Regions from separate parts of the Bradyrhizobium sp. USDA3010 genome, predicted to be linked through region 1. Evidence: riboswitches for the same ligand, from Rfam matches in the RefSeq annotation. Region 1 holds a riboswitch; the other holds the start of a gene.

Region 1 (7,405 bases):
GGTGCTTCGAGTTCCTTCAGCGCTTTCCAGAGCAGCGTCGTATCCGGACAGGCCTGGGAGTGGATGTCGTGATGTACGATGATGCTGGCGTGGGAGCGCACCAGCAGCTGATCCTGGATCACACCGCGCAGGCCGTGATCGCCGTCGATGAAACCGAGGTCGGGCTTCAGCCGATCGACATGGGAACCGACCAGCGGTGACGTTGAACAGGCCTCGAGATAGATCGGCTCGATGTCAGTCTCCTCCTCCCTCAACGGCGCGAGCGCGCATCCCGGGCGGAGATTCTTGCCGCCGCCGGCTTTCATCCGCTCGGGATCTTCCGGCGCACGGCCTCCACGCCGGCGTCGGTGACGCGATATTTCCGTCCCATCTCCGGCAGGATCCAGCCCTTCTCGATCATTCCGGCAATGGTGCTCGGGCCGACACCCGCGGGAAACGGCCGGCGATGTCGGATCGCGTCGATCGCGACCCGCTCGAGATGGGTGGCGACATGCGAGGGGCGCGCGCGAAACGCCTTGGCGATGATGAGGACCGACAGCACCTCGGCGCGCCGGCGCACGGCCGAAGCGCTGCGGGTCAGTTCGTTGCTGATCTCGAGAGCGTTCTTGCCGGCCCTGGCGAGTTCTCTGAGCTTCTCATCCTCGTCAGAGCTCCAGCGCCGCACGATCCCCATCTGGCCCTCACCGCCTGGATACCCATCTCGAACCGATGCATACGCAGGCGGTGCTGATTTGCCATGTGACTTTCGGCACCTCTTGATGTGACGTTGGAGACTGTCGCCATCAGGAAGGCCGATTTCGAAAACGCTCCTAGTGCTTGCTGGGTTCAAGCGTGATGAGCACGCCGGTCGGTTCGGGCTCGTGCGGCCGCAGCGACGTCAGCTCCGGATCGCTCCACTCGGCAAGGCTCACCACCTCGCCGGTCTGCCCCGGCATGTCGGAGGACTGGGCGGGTTCGAGCACCTTGAGCCCGGTGGTGTCGACGAAGAATGTGTGCTCGCCGAACACGCTGTTCAGTTGCGCCACTGCCGGATGATCATCCGGAAGCACCTGAGCGTTCAGTTGCGTCATGGTCTGCTTGACTTGCGTGGAATTGAGCTTCATCCGCTGCTCCTGCTTGTTGGTTCCGGCCTTGGATTTTTCCCTGGCTGGTTCCTCCCCGCCCGCGCCCGTCGCCGCGGGCTTCGAAGTCTCGAACCGATCAGGCAACGAAACGTTCCGCACACGCGACGCATTGACCGCCTGCGCGCGGGTTCCACATCCATCCATGGCAATGTGAAGTGTGACGCGACGTCCGGTGCACCCGCTCTCTACGAGGCGGACGGCTTCTTCCTGGCGAGCCCTTCCAGATGCACGCGGCGCGCGGCGGATTTGCGTGCGCGCGCCCGGGTGCGGCAGGCCCGGCAACGCACGGCCTTGGTGAACACGTCGCCCTTGGCGGTCTCGTACCACCATTTCTGCTGCAACGGCGTCCAGACCTCGGCAACGCCGCAATCCTTGCAGACGAACGGCTCGGGCCGATAGGTTCCGCGTTCGACGAAATCTGGAGTCGAATAGCTGTTCGTGGGCGCGAGCTGGCTCGTGACCACCGCAACCTCGTCGCGCGCCAGCGCGATTTTGTAGTCGCGCAGGCGCTGCCGTTCGGCGGCGCGTTGTGCCAGCGTGCGACGCCATTCCTCAGCCTTGCGCTGTTTGGCTTCGATCTCGCCGTGCGTCTGCTTGCTGCGCTTCATGCCCATGCCATCCGCCTTGCACCGTATCGACGAACTTGCCGCCCGGGAGCCCGGACATATCAAGACGACTCATTGATACGCAGCAGTTCGGCGCAGGCTCGGCATGGTAGCCGCAGCATCGCCGGGCGGCCAGATCGATCCGGGCAGAGGTTACGTCCGCCCCTGCTCCGCCGGCCGCATGTGGATCAGCGCATCGAGAACCAGGACAAGCACGGGACGCTGCTCGTCGTTGACGAGCTCGGTCTTGAAGATCACGACCGCGTCGCGCCGCTCCGGCCTGATGGTGATTTTCTGGATCCGGGATTGGCCGGTGAGCGTGGCTCCCGGGCGGACCGGGCTCGGCAGGCGGATCTCGAAGCTCCGCCCGACGATGCCCGCCACCTTGGTCCAGATCGCCTCCACGACGAGCCGCTGATAGATCGCAATGGTGTTGAAGCCGCTTGCGATCAGTCCGCCGAACGGGCCCGCCGCAGCCGCGACGGGGTCGGTGTGGATCGGCACCGGATCATATTTGCCGGCGAACTCCAGGATCTCGGCTTCGCCGATCGTGTAGGTGCCGAGCTGGAATGTCTGGCCCTCGGTGAGATCTTCTGCATACAGCATCGCGCGCCTCCGTCTGTCGCGCGACGATAGACCAACGCTGCGGGCTTTCCATTACTTCCGGGGTCATGTTCTTGGCGCACCGGACTGCGCGTGCAAAAAGAGACGCGCGCGGCGCCGGCCGCTCGCGTCTCGCTGCAAGCCCCGCGGCTATTGCAGCCGCGCCGCCCTCGCCTTCGCGGCCTTCACCGTGTTCTCCATCAGGCAGGCGATCGTCATCGGGCCGACGCCGCGCGGCACCGGCGTGATCGCGCCGGCGACCAACACCGCTTCGTCGAAGAAGACGTCGCCGCACACCGCGTAGCCGCCTTCCGGCTTCTCGACGCGCGTGGTGCCGACGTCGATGACGATGGCCTGCGGCTTGATCCAGTCGCCGCGCACGAGCCCAGCCTTCCCCACCGCGCTGACCAGGATATCTGCCTGACGGCAGATCTTGCTGATGCCGCGGGTGTGGATGTGGGTCTGCGTCACGGTCGCCTGCTCCTGCAGCAACAGCGCGGCCATCGGCTTGCCCACGATGTTGGAGCTGCCGATCACCACGGCATGAGCGCCGGTGAGATCTGGCCGGATCGACTTGATCAGCCGAAGACAGCCGAGCGGCGTGCACGGCACCAACGCATCGTCGCCGTGAAACAGCCGGCCTGCGTTCAGCGCGTGCAGGCCGTCGACATCCTTGGCGGGATCGACCGCCGCCATCACGCGCAAGGCGTCGATATGCGCCGGCAGCGGCAGCTGGATCAGGATGCCGTCGATATCGTCGCGCGCGTTGAGCGCGTCGATCCTGGCGAGCAGATCGGCCTCGCTGGCGTCATCCGGCAGGCGCTCGACCTCGCCGCGCAGACCAAGCCGCTCGGCCATCCTGACCTTGCTCTGTACGTAAATCTGGCTCGCCGGGTCACAGCCAACCAGCACGACCATGAGCCCGGGCGCGCGGGGCAGCCGGTCCAGTTCGCTCGCAACCTTGTCGATGACAATTTGGGCATGTGCATGCCCATCAAGAATGTTCGCCGTCATGGCACCTCCGTTTCGAAGCGGTGCCCAGGCGCGCGGCGTTCAGTCTCTGCGCTCCCCGATGGTGGTCCATCCAAGCGCCAGTCGCGCAGATGACGTCCTCATAGCCCCCCGGCCCGGCAAACGCAAATCACGCTCGCTTGCGGCCGAACCGGCGACCAATTGCCCCTGTTTTGCCGGTGGATCGGTGCCGGGCGGGGCCCCTCCGGGGTAGGATTCGGGCAGAACTTGCGATAAGCCTCGGCGCTTGCCGGGCTTTTCCGATCCCCGGCGCCATCCTTCCGGTCATCACGCCACTTCGGACATTTTCACCATGAGACATATCATCCTCGCGCTGGCGCTCCTCTGCCCGGCTGCCGCGCTTGCTCAAGGCACCGCTCCAGCCACCACGCCACCCCCCGCCGCCGACAAGCCGGCGGCGGCCCCGCAGCCGATGGTCGGCGACAAGCCGCTGGTCCAGGTCGGCAAGAAATCGGCGGCCAAGAAGGGCGAGAAGGCCGCAGCACCCGGCAAGCCGCAGTCGGTCGCGCAGAAGCTCCAGGCCTGCCAGGACATCGACGACGCAACCAAGGAGCGGCTGATGTGCTACGACGAGATCTTCAAGCCGCAGCCCAAGCCGAAGGCCGCCCCTGCCAAGGGCGTCGCCGAATGCCGGTTCGTCAAGGAAGAGGACGAGCGGCTGACCTGTTACAACGGCTTCGCCGACAAGATTCCGCGCCTGCCGCGCTAACGACTTTGGGCCACCCGGGCTCCGGCCGGCAACCGGTTACCCGGCTGGCATCGCGGGCATGAAAATGCCGCCGCAAGTGTTTGCGGCGGCGCATCGATTGCGATTGCGGCGTGTCCTTGCCTACCAGGTACCGAAGCCGCCGAAGAAGCCCATCCGCGGCTGCTGCTGCGCGACACGGTAAGGCTGATACATGCCGGGCTGGGCCAGCCGCATCGGCTGCTGGGAATGGGTATGGCTGCGCGCAATCTTGCGCTTCTTCGGCGCCTGTACCGGCTGCTCGGCCGGCTTCGCCTCGGCCACGACCGGCCCCTTGCGCGCGTCAGCCTTCTCCGGCGGAATGAACTGGGCGAACGTGTCACGGACGCGGGCCTGCGCCGACGCATCGCTGGCAGCCGCCGGGGTCGCTGCGGCAACCGCGTTCACCTGCGACGGAACGACGGTCGGCAGGTTGGTGTCGTACACCACCCGCTCCGGCAGTTTCTGGGTCGACTTGATGCGTACCATGGTCTTGTTGTCGACGCCGGGCGACGACAGACCCTGGCTGGCGACCACAGCCTCCTGCGGTACGATGGCATTGACGACGAAGAGCAGCGCGAGCAGCACGCCACCAACGAACAGGAAATAACGCGCCACAGGCATTTTGATAGCTCCCCCCGCGCTACGGGCGCGGTTCAACTCGACGCGACGACATCTGTCATCGCGCAACGAATTCATCGTCTGCGCATGATCACCCGGGCAGACGCTATCCGCGCTCCCGGGTCGTTCTCTAACGGTCGGCTTATTAGTTAGTTCCTGCCTGGCCATTGCGGTTCACCCGGCAAGTCAATTCCTGGTCACTTTTTCGGGATGCAGGGTTCAGGCGCGGCTGGCGGTCGCAACCGTGCATTTCGCCTTGTTTGCGTTAACGTTTACGAACCCGATCAGCATCTGCGGGTAGGTCTTGCGGCTTTTCATGGCGATGGTGTCCGGGATCAGCCGCTTGCGTTCGGTCACGGGGCTGCCGTCGCTACGGATGAAGGTGCAGGCGATTTCGATATCCTTCACCGCGAAATCATTGGCATTGCGCAGCGTCAAGGTGACCAGCACCTTCGAACCCAGCCCGCCGCGCCGCCAGGATTGCGAGGCGATCCGCAGCCGGTCCAGCGGCGATCTTTCAGTACCGGGCTCGGACGCCTTGGTCGCCTCGGCCGGCTGCGCGGCGGTGGCCACGCCGACCGTGGCCGGTTCACCTGCCGGTGCGGCCGGGGCATCCGTTGCGGCTTGATTTGTGATTTGGGCAAGCTGCGCCCCGCGCGAAGCATCTTGCGCGGTGCGGATGACGGCGGAAGGCACCGGCCCGACATCCTGGTCTCCGGCATCGCTCGGCTCGGGGAGCATGAACCACGCCGCAATCCCGGCGACCGCGATCACCGACAGCAGCAGGCTAGCGTAAAGGCCGCCCTCACCGAGACGTCCGGCCCCAAACCTTCGAAACGACGCCAAGCCGATCCGCATCGTCGTGCCCTCACCCTCGACGCCCGATCAAGCCGCCACCCAGCACAGAAGCCGCAGGCATCACAGCGTGCGGCATCCAGGACGGCCGCAGGTCGAGCGGCCACGCAAGATCAATCACCGACCGCCGGAATGGTTTCATTCCGGGACGACAATCTTGCGGCTGGCATCACGGAGGGATGGTATCCCAACGGACCGCTCGCTAGATTTGCGCCGCCCGAGAGCGAGCGCCGCGCACCCCAGCGCGCGCGAGAACAACAAGGAGATCGCAATGCCTGTCGTCACCTGGGACCACGTCCATCTGCGCAGTCCCGATCCCGAGGCCACCGCGACCTGGCTGCGCGACATTCTCGGCGGCGAGATCATCCGCGGACCCGGCCGCATCGACGTCCAGCTCGGCGGCGCCAAAGTGTTCATCGCGGAGGTGACGCAAGGCGACGGCGTCAACGCCCCGCCGGTGACGCCGTATCAGGGGCTCGATCATTTCGGCCTGACCGTGAAGGACATCGACGCGGTCGCGGCCGAGATCAAGGCCAAGGGCGTCGAGTTCACCAAGGAGCCGACCACGATCCGCCCTGGCGTGCGGATCTGCTTCATCCGCGGCCCGCAGGGCATCTCGATCGAACTGCTCGAGCGCGACCAGAAATACGCGTGAGCGACGACCGATCCGCTACGTCATGCTGCCGGGCATGAAGCAGCGGATCGTCACGCCCATGTAGCTCTTGATCGGCCAGACCATCGCGCGCCCGACCCGGTTGGGCTCGGTGACCACGGCCTCGTCGGGAACATCGACCCAGGCCCCATCGAGTCGCACGCGATAGTGCCCGTCCTTCGATTCCCAATCGACGTCGCTGACCGCGCTGCCGTCGGCATCCGAGCAGCACGGTCCCTTGCCGCTGCGCAGACCGTCGAACCATTCCTTGAGCGGCGAATTGGCGTAGCGGCCGTCGGGATCGCGCGCCCGCGCGATTTGTACGGCCGCCGCCAACACCAGCATCGTCAGCCCGAGAGACACCATCACACGGCCCGCACGACGGGCCCAAGTTCCATTGGCATTGCGAGGGCGTGCCAAACGGCCGCCCGATTCAATCCAGTCCGACATGTGTTCGCTCCAGCACTCACCGGCCAGTGCAATCAGAGCTATGCATTTCGCGGGCCAGTTCGATTCGCGCGCACGGTCCGCTGTCATCGCGCCGTCACACCGCCTGGCAGGAACCGAGGGTTCACGGTCAGTCCGGATACCCCCGGAATCAACCTGCCGCATTGCACGAGGTTGCTCGCTTTGGCATAAAAAACCAATCCGGATTGCTGCGGGCGCGGCAGCCGGTAAATGGGACGTTATGAAGAACGGGCTGTACTCAATCCACGTCACCCTGCTGGACGGACGCGTCGGCAAGGGCAGCGGAGTGATTCTTTTCCGCGACGGGCAAATTCTCGGCGGCGATGCCTACCTCTATTACACCGGCAGCTACACGGTGAAGGGTGACGCGTTCAAGGGCGAGGTCCTCGTGCAACGCCACACCACGCCGCGCGAGACCGACAACCCGCTGTTCGGCGGGCCCGCGCCGGTCGGCATCGGCGTCTCCGGCACCTTCACCGACACCCGCGGCACCATGAGTGGAACCGCGCTGGTCGGCAAGGCGAGCCTGATCTTCGGCGCGACGCTGCACAAGCTCGCGGATATCAATTAGCTCTTCGAGACTCGCTGCTAGATCTGTCACCCTGAGGAGCGCGCCCTTGCGCGCGTCTCGAAGGGTCGACGGCCACCAGCCGGGCCGTGCATCCTTCGAGGCTCGCTCCGCTCGCACCTCAGGATGACGGTGACGGAGTTGGCACACGCT
Region 2 (7,405 bases), on a different contig from region 1:
CCGACCTGGGGCCGTATCCTCTATGACGCCAAGGACTTTCTCGATATCGGCCCGCACTGGGCGCTGTTTCCGGGCGGCGCGATCTTCATCGCGGTCGTCGCTATCAACTTCATCGGCGACGGGCTGCGCGACGCGCTCGATGCGCGCAAGGTGATCTGATGGCGCTGCTCGACATCAAGGGTCTGAAAACCCATTTCACCACCGACGACGGCATCGTCCAGGCGGTCGACGGCGTCGACATCAGCATCAACCGCGGCGAGACGCTCTGCGTGGTCGGCGAATCCGGCTGCGGCAAGACCGTCACGGCGATGTCGATCCTGAAGCTGATCGCGATGCCGCCGGGCAAGATCGTCGCAGGCGAGATCATGTTCGAGGGCCGCGATCTGGCGCCGCTGACCAGCCATCAGCTCGACGAGATCCGGGCCAAGGAGATCGGCTTCATCTTCCAGGAGCCGATGACCTCGCTCAACCCGGTGCTGACCATCGGCGAGCAGATCGCCGAGAGCCTGCGCCGCCACGAGGCGGTGACCAGGAAGCAGGCGCTCGAGCGCACCATCGAGATGCTGCAGCTGGTGCAGATCCCCAATGCCGCGGGCCGCGTGCATCACTATCCGCACCAGTTCTCCGGCGGCATGCGCCAGCGCGTGATGATCGCGATGGCGCTGGCCTGCCGGCCCAAGCTCGTGATCGCGGACGAGCCGACCACCGCGCTCGACGTCACCATCCAGGCGCAGATCCTCGACCTGCTGCAGGACATGAAGGAACGCCTCGGCATGGCGGTGATGCTGATCACCCACGCGATGGGCGTGGTCGCGGAGACCGCGCAGCGCGTCGTCGTGATGTATGCCGGCAAGGTGGTGGAAGAGGCGCCGGTCGACGAATTGTTCGGCAATCCGAGCCATCCCTACACCCAGGGCCTGATCCGCTCGATCCCGCGCATCGATCTCGACGCCGAGCACAAGACCCGGCTGGAAGCGATCGGCGGCTCGGTGCCGATCCTGATCAACCCGCCGCCCGGCTGCCGTTTTGCCTCCCGCTGCAAACACGCCATGAGCATCTGCACCGAGCAGGAGCCGCGGCTGCGCGAGATCGCGCCCGGCCATCGCATGGCCTGCCACCTCGGAGACGCGTCATGAGCGAGCCGCTGCTGCGCGTCAGCAATCTGAAGAAGCACTTTCCTGTGCTCGGCGGCCTGCTGTCGCGCGAGGTCGGCCAGGTCTATGCGGTCGATGGCGTGTCGTTTGCGGTCAACCGTGGCGAGACGCTGGGGCTGGTCGGCGAATCCGGTTGCGGCAAGTCGACCACCGGGCGTTGCGTGCTGCGGCTGATCGAGCCGACCTCCGGCGAAGTCGTGTTCGACGGCCAGAACGTGATCGGGCTCGGCGGCGGCGATCTGCGCGCCATGCGGCGCAACATGCAGCTGGTGTTCCAGGACCCGTTCGCCTCGCTCAACCCGCGCATGACGGTCGGCGCGATCCTCGCCGAACCCTTCATCATTCATAACCTCGTGACCTCGGCCAGCGAGCGCGAGGACCGCGTCGCGCGCCTTCTGGTCAAGGTCGGGCTGAAGGCCGAGCACATGCGGCGCTATCCGCATGAATTCTCCGGCGGCCAGCGCCAGCGCATCGCGATCGCCCGCGCGCTGACGCTGGAGCCGAAGCTGATCGTGTGCGACGAGCCGGTCTCGGCACTCGACGTCTCGATCCAGGCTCAGGTCATCAACCTGCTCGAGGATCTGCAGGCCGAGCTGAACCTGACCTATCTGTTCGTGGCCCACGATCTCTCCGTCGTCGAGCACATCTCCGACCGCGTCGCGGTGATGTATCTCGGCCGCATCGTCGAGCTCGCCAAGGCCAGCGATCTCTACCGCAATCCGCAGCATCCCTACACCAAGGCGCTGCTCTCGGCGGTGCCGGTGGCGGATCCCAAGGCGAAAAAGCTGCGCATCCGCCTGAAGGGCGACGTGCCGAGCCCGATGAATCCGCCGAAGGGCTGCCACTTCCATACCCGCTGCCCGATCGCCGAAGAGCGCTGCCGGCAAACCGCGCCCGAGCTACGCGAAGGCAGCAACGGGCATTCTGTGGCGTGCCATCTGGCGTAGGGCTGATTGCTCCACGGCGCGCTATTCCCGGACCGTCATCCTGAGGAGCGCGTAGCGCGTCTCGAAGGGTCGACGGCCACCAGCCGGGCCGTACATCCTTCGAGACGCCGCTTCGCGCTCCTCAGGATGACGGTGTAAGGAGCCTTGCTCGAAGATTAGCGCCTCGGCTTCTTCACGGCGTTCGCCTTGGCGCTTGGTTTGGCCTTGGTGTTTGCCGTCGGCCGTGAAGCGGGCGCATCCCTCACCTCCTCCGCCTCGCTCGCCTCCGCCCGCAGCGTATCGAGCAGCCAGTCGCGGAAGGCGCGCATGCCGGGCGTCACCTCGCGCGACTTCAGCCAGGTCAGCCAATAAGACCCCGCCGGAACTTCGGCCGCGAATGGCCGCACCAGCCGGCCGGATGCCAGCTCATTGCCAAACATCGCCGTCGGCACCAGCCCGACGCCGACGCCGCGCGCAGCCGCCTCGGCCATCGCAACCGAACTGTCGAAGATCGGTCCCTGAATTTTCGGGCACGGCGCGCCGGCCACCGCAAACCACAATGGCCATTCCTCGGCCCGGTAGGAGCGCAGCAAGAACTCCTGCGCGAGATCGGACGGCTTGCGCAGCCGGCCCGCCACGTCAGCGCAGCACACCGGCGAGAGCGGCGCGGACAAGAGATGGATCGCCTCGGTGCCGTGCCAGGAGCCGTCGCCGAAGCGCAGCGCAAGATCGAGCCCGTCGCCCGCGATATCGACGCGGTTGTTGTTGGTGAGCAGGCGCAGGTCGATGTAGGGATGCGCGCGCTTGAAGCGATCGATCCGTTGCAACAGCCATCCGGTCGCAAACGTCGTGACGCAGCCGACGGTGACGACCTCGCGCGTGCCTTTGGCTTCGATGCGATCGATCGCGGCACCGATCCGGTCGAGCGCATCGGTCAGCACCGGCAACAGCGCCAGCCCCTCGTCGGTGAGCACCAGCCCGCGCGGCAGCCGGCGGAACAGACTCGCTCCCAGCAGTTCCTCGAGCTGCTTGACCTGGTGGCTGATCGCGGTCTGCGTCACGCGCAGCTCCATCCCCGCGCGGGTGAAGCTCAACAGCCGCGCGGAGGCCTCGAAGGCGCGCAGCGCGTTCAGCGGGAGATGCCGGCGCACGGCGTCATGACCAAGTTTTCCTCATGCCTCGTTGTATAAATGATTGTTTGTGCGCCGTCACGCCGCCCGGCAGTTTCGCGCCGCCAACGGAGACGAGACATGCTGACCAGACGGACATTCGGATTGCGCGCGCTGGGCCTTGCGGTGACTTGCACGCTGCCGCGGCCAAGCGCCGCGGCAGGACAGAGCGCCGCGGCGGGACCAGGCGAACCGGCGCGGCGGCTGCAGGAGGAATTTGCACGCATCGAGCTTGCGACCAGCGGCCGGCTCGGCGTCGCCGCGCTCGACATGGAGACCGGATTGCGCGCGAGCCAGCGCGGCGACGAGCGGTTCCCGATGTGCAGCACCTTCAAGGCACTGGCGTCAGCCGCGGTGCTGCACCGGGTCGACCGCGGCGAATCCAGCCTCGACCAGCGCGTGCAGGTCGAGGCCAAGGACATCTTGGCCTATGCGCCGGTGGCCAAGCAACACGTCGGATCGAGCATGACGCTGTCCGAACTCTGCGAGGCCGCCATTACCCTAAGCGACAATACCGCTGCCAACCTGCTGCTGCGCGAGATCGGCGGGCCTGCCGGCTTCACCAGCTTCTTCCGTACCATCGGCGACAATGTCAGCCGGCTCGATCGCTGGGAGGTGGCGCTGAATGAAGCGGTGCCGGGCGATCCGCGCGACACGACGAGCCCTGTCGCGATGCTGAAGAGTCTGCAGCGCGTGGTGATCGGCGACGTCCTGCAGGCCGCCTCGCGCCAGAAGCTCGTGGACTGGATGGTCGCCAACAAGACCGGCGACACGAGGCTGCGCGCCGGCGTGCCGCGCGATTGGCGGGTCGGCGACAAGACCGGCACCGGCGAGCGCGGCACCTATAACGATATCGGCGTGTTCTGGCCGCCCGGCCGCAAGCCGATCGTGGTGACGGTCTACCTGACCGGGGCAAGTGCTCCGATGGAGAAGTGCAACGAGGTGATCGCCAATGTCGCGCGCGCCGTTGCGAATGCGAGCACCGGACAGACCGGCTAGAGCAGGCACCGGGCTCTGCTGCACCTCGCCCCGCACGCGGGGAGAGCTCGGAACGCATCGCTAGATGCGTTCCGGGTGAGGGGGAGTCTCCGCGCATCCGTCTGGCTTCGCATGCGCTGAGAGACCCCTCACCCCAACCCTCTCCCCGTAAGAACGGGGCGAGGGAGCGCAGCGCGGTCGCGCTCGCTATTCCACATAATGTCATCGTGTTCTCGCGCAGCTGCGCAGCTTGGCAGAAACCAGGGATCATGCGACGCTCAATCCGAATGGCGATGCTGATAGCAGGCCATACGGAGGACACGTCTTGTATCGCCGCATCGCCCTCGCCGCGCTGCTTGTTGCAGGCCACGTTGACAGCAGTCGCGCGGCGGCTGACCCGGCGCGGTGTCGCGAGCTGATCTGCAAATACGAAACCGACAAGGCGCAGCTCAGCGCGATCGAGATCTCGCTGAGCTTGTTTGCGGCAGCCAATGCCGATTGCATCAATCTCGCCACCGCGCTGCTCGATAGCGGCGCCTCGGTCGATGCGCGGGACCGGCTCGGCGCAAGGCCGCTGAGCCACGCCGCCCGCTCCGGCCATCTCGACATGGTCGACCTGCTGCTGGCGCGCGGCGCGCCGGTCGATGCGCGCAACCTCGCGGGATCGACCGCGCTGTATCTTGCCGCCGAGCGCGGCCATGTCGCAATCGTGCAACGCCTGATCGACCGCGGCGCCGACGTCAATCTCACCGGACGCAGCGGCGCTTCGGCGGTCGCGGCCGCCGCCTATGCCGGCCGGGACATGGTGGTGCGCATGCTGCTGGCGCACGGCGCCGACGGCCGCAAGGCTGACGACACCGGCAAGCCGCCGGTGGTGTATGCGGCCGCCGGCGGTCAGCTCGGCATCGTCAAACAGCTGCTCGCGCTCGAGATCGACATCAACGCGCGCTATGCCAACGATCTGACGCTCTTGATGTGGGCGGCCGGACCCGATGAGACCGTGCCGGAGGCGCAAGCGCTCGAGGTCGTCTCCTATCTCCTGGACGCAGGCGCCAGGGTCGACGAACGCGACGCCCGCGGACGCACGGCGCTGATGATCGCCGCCGAGGGCAACCATCCGGCGATTGCGAAAGCGCTGCTCGCCCACGGCGCCGATGCGGCGCTGGCCGACAAGGCCGGCAAGCACGCCGCCGATCTCACCATTCTGTCGGCGCTGCGCGAGGAGCTGACGCCGCGCTGAGGCATGACGCGATCGACTCATTGGTTGCGAAAGGTCCGCGGGTCGGCTAGATTTTTCTCTACGAAGAGTCTCCGTGCTCATTCGTCCTACCGCGCGACTGGCGAGCTAACGTGGAATCGACCACGGGGAAGCGCGAAGGGTTCCAACGCCGATCGCCTGGGCAACCAATCTGCTGGAAAAACAGCGTGTTGAGGAGCCCGAGCATGCCGTCATTTTACAACGAACTGTTCATCAACGATCAAGAGATCGCTGCCGCCCTTAGAGGGGAAGAGCGCCGTCAACAGGACGGTGTCGAACTGATTCCGTCCGAGAATTACACGTACCCGGAGGTGCTTGAGCTGCTCGGATCGGTCTTCACCAACAAATACTCCGAGGGATATCCGGGACGCAGATACTACGGCGGCCAGCAGTATACCGACAGCATCGAGAACCTCGCACGCCAGCGGGCCTGCTCGCTTTTTCGTGCCGAGCACGCCAACGTTCAGCCGCTTTCCGGATCACCGATGAATCAGGCCGTCTATCTCGGCCTATTGCAGCCCGGCGACACGATTCTCGCCATGGACCTGTCCCACGGCGGTCATCTCACCCACGGCGCGCCGGTGTCCCACATGGGGCGCTTGTTCAATTTCGTTCGCTACAAGACGGCCCCGTCAAACGGCGCGATCGATTTCGATGAATTGCGCGCGATTGCGCGTGAAGCGCGTCCGAAGATGGTGTTGTGCGGCTACAGCTCCTATCCGCGCGACCTGGACTATGCGGCATTCAAGAGTATCGCCGACGAAGTTGGCGCGCTCACGATGGCTGACGTGAGCCACTATGGCGGATTGGTTGCCGCGAATGTCATGCGCAATCCGCTTGATGCCGGCTTCGACGTCATGACGACGACATCCCACAAGACACTGCGCGGCCCCCGCGGCGGGATCATCCTGTGCCGGAAGGAAAATGCCGGTCGGATCGATGCTTCCGTCTTTCCGGGTTTGCAGGGCGGACCTCACATGAACGTCGTGGCCGGGATTGCCGTGACGCTCAAGAAGGCGGCCACCTCGGATTTCCAGGTTTACGCGCGGCAGGTTCTGCACAACGCGAAGGTTCTTGCCGGCGCGCTGATGGAACGCGGGATGAAGCTGGTCACGGACGGGACGGACAATCACATGATGGTCGGCGATACAATAGCGTCCGTCGGATTGGACGGGCGAGCGGCCGAGGACGTGCTCGATGCCATCGCCATCACCACAAACAAGCAGGTTATTCCAGACGATCCGCGCCCGCCGCTCAGGCCAAGCGGTATCCGCCTTGGGACACCGGCGGCGACCACGCGTGGCATGGGAGACCCCGAAATGCGCCGTATCGGCGAGTTCATTGCGACGGCTCTGCAGCCGAACGGAGACGATGCGGTCGTCGCGCGTCTCAGGTCGGAGTGCATCGAGATGTGCCGGGCCTTTCCTGTTCCAGGCGTGGTGTCCAGGTCTCGACCGAACTGATCGGTTGTACGGCAACCGGAACTTGACGCGCAGATATGCAGAACGGGGTCGGGCACGGCGCCCACCCTCGATCGCCAAAGACGCATATGCGACAGCCCTGCCCGCTACAGCCCCGCCAGATAGTCCACCAGGGCGGCAAGGTCGTCGGGCGACGTCGCCAGCATCAGGTCGGACATGCCGGGATTGTTGCCGCGCGCGCGGGTGCGGAAATCGGCGATGGTTTTCGCGAGGTAGTCGCGTCCCATCCCGGCAAGCCGCGGCACCGTGCCGTCGCCCTGGAAGCGATCGAGATGGCAGGCCGGGCAACCGACCGAAGCGCTGGCGCTGAGCGCCTTCGCTGCGACGTCCTTGGGCGCGCTGGGCTGGCCGAGATTCGGCCATGGCTTCTGCGAAAAATATTCCGCGATCGCCAGCATGTCGTCGCGCTCGAATTGCGTCGCGATCGGCTGCATGATCT

What was found. Region 1 has a riboswitch for ZMP and ZTP ahead of AC066Y_RS11470 (bifunctional 5,10-methylenetetrahydrofolate dehydrogenase/5,10-methenyltetrahydrofolate cyclohydrolase). Riboswitches for the same ligand answer to the same signal wherever they lie in the genome.
Region 2: another riboswitch for ZMP and ZTP. It lies ahead of AC066Y_RS30990 (serine hydroxymethyltransferase); the one in region 1 lies ahead of AC066Y_RS11470 (bifunctional 5,10-methylenetetrahydrofolate dehydrogenase/5,10-methenyltetrahydrofolate cyclohydrolase).

Annotation. Positions count from the first base shown of each region.
Region 1 is NZ_JBWJZD010000005.1:289,594-296,998, reverse strand. Features, by position in the region: gene AC066Y_RS11495 (hypothetical protein) at 1-305, opposite strand, end outside; gene AC066Y_RS11490 (hypothetical protein) at 302-673, opposite strand; gene AC066Y_RS11485 (hypothetical protein) at 810-1,103, opposite strand; gene AC066Y_RS11480 (zinc-ribbon domain containing protein) at 1,310-1,732, opposite strand; gene AC066Y_RS11475 (MaoC/PaaZ C-terminal domain-containing protein) at 1,883-2,335, opposite strand; gene AC066Y_RS11470 (bifunctional 5,10-methylenetetrahydrofolate dehydrogenase/5,10-methenyltetrahydrofolate cyclohydrolase) at 2,483-3,346, opposite strand; ZMP/ZTP riboswitch at 3,362-3,441, opposite strand; gene AC066Y_RS11465 (hypothetical protein) at 3,657-4,073, shown strand; gene AC066Y_RS11460 (hypothetical protein) at 4,194-4,712, opposite strand; gene AC066Y_RS11455 (hypothetical protein) at 4,929-5,567, opposite strand; gene AC066Y_RS11450 (VOC family protein) at 5,836-6,219, shown strand; gene AC066Y_RS11445 (hypothetical protein) at 6,235-6,666, opposite strand; gene AC066Y_RS11440 (GrlR family regulatory protein) at 6,905-7,255, shown strand.
Region 2 is NZ_JBWJZD010000026.1:103,950-111,354, forward strand. Features, by position in the region: gene AC066Y_RS30960 (ABC transporter permease) at 1-159, shown strand, start outside; gene AC066Y_RS30965 (ABC transporter ATP-binding protein) at 156-1,136, shown strand; gene AC066Y_RS30970 (ABC transporter ATP-binding protein) at 1,133-2,101, shown strand; gene AC066Y_RS30975 (LysR substrate-binding domain-containing protein) at 2,257-3,231, opposite strand; gene bla (class A beta-lactamase) at 3,331-4,248, shown strand; gene AC066Y_RS30985 (ankyrin repeat domain-containing protein) at 4,553-5,467, shown strand; ZMP/ZTP riboswitch at 5,551-5,636, shown strand; gene AC066Y_RS30990 (serine hydroxymethyltransferase) at 5,671-6,948, shown strand; gene AC066Y_RS30995 (c-type cytochrome) at 7,053-7,405, opposite strand, start outside.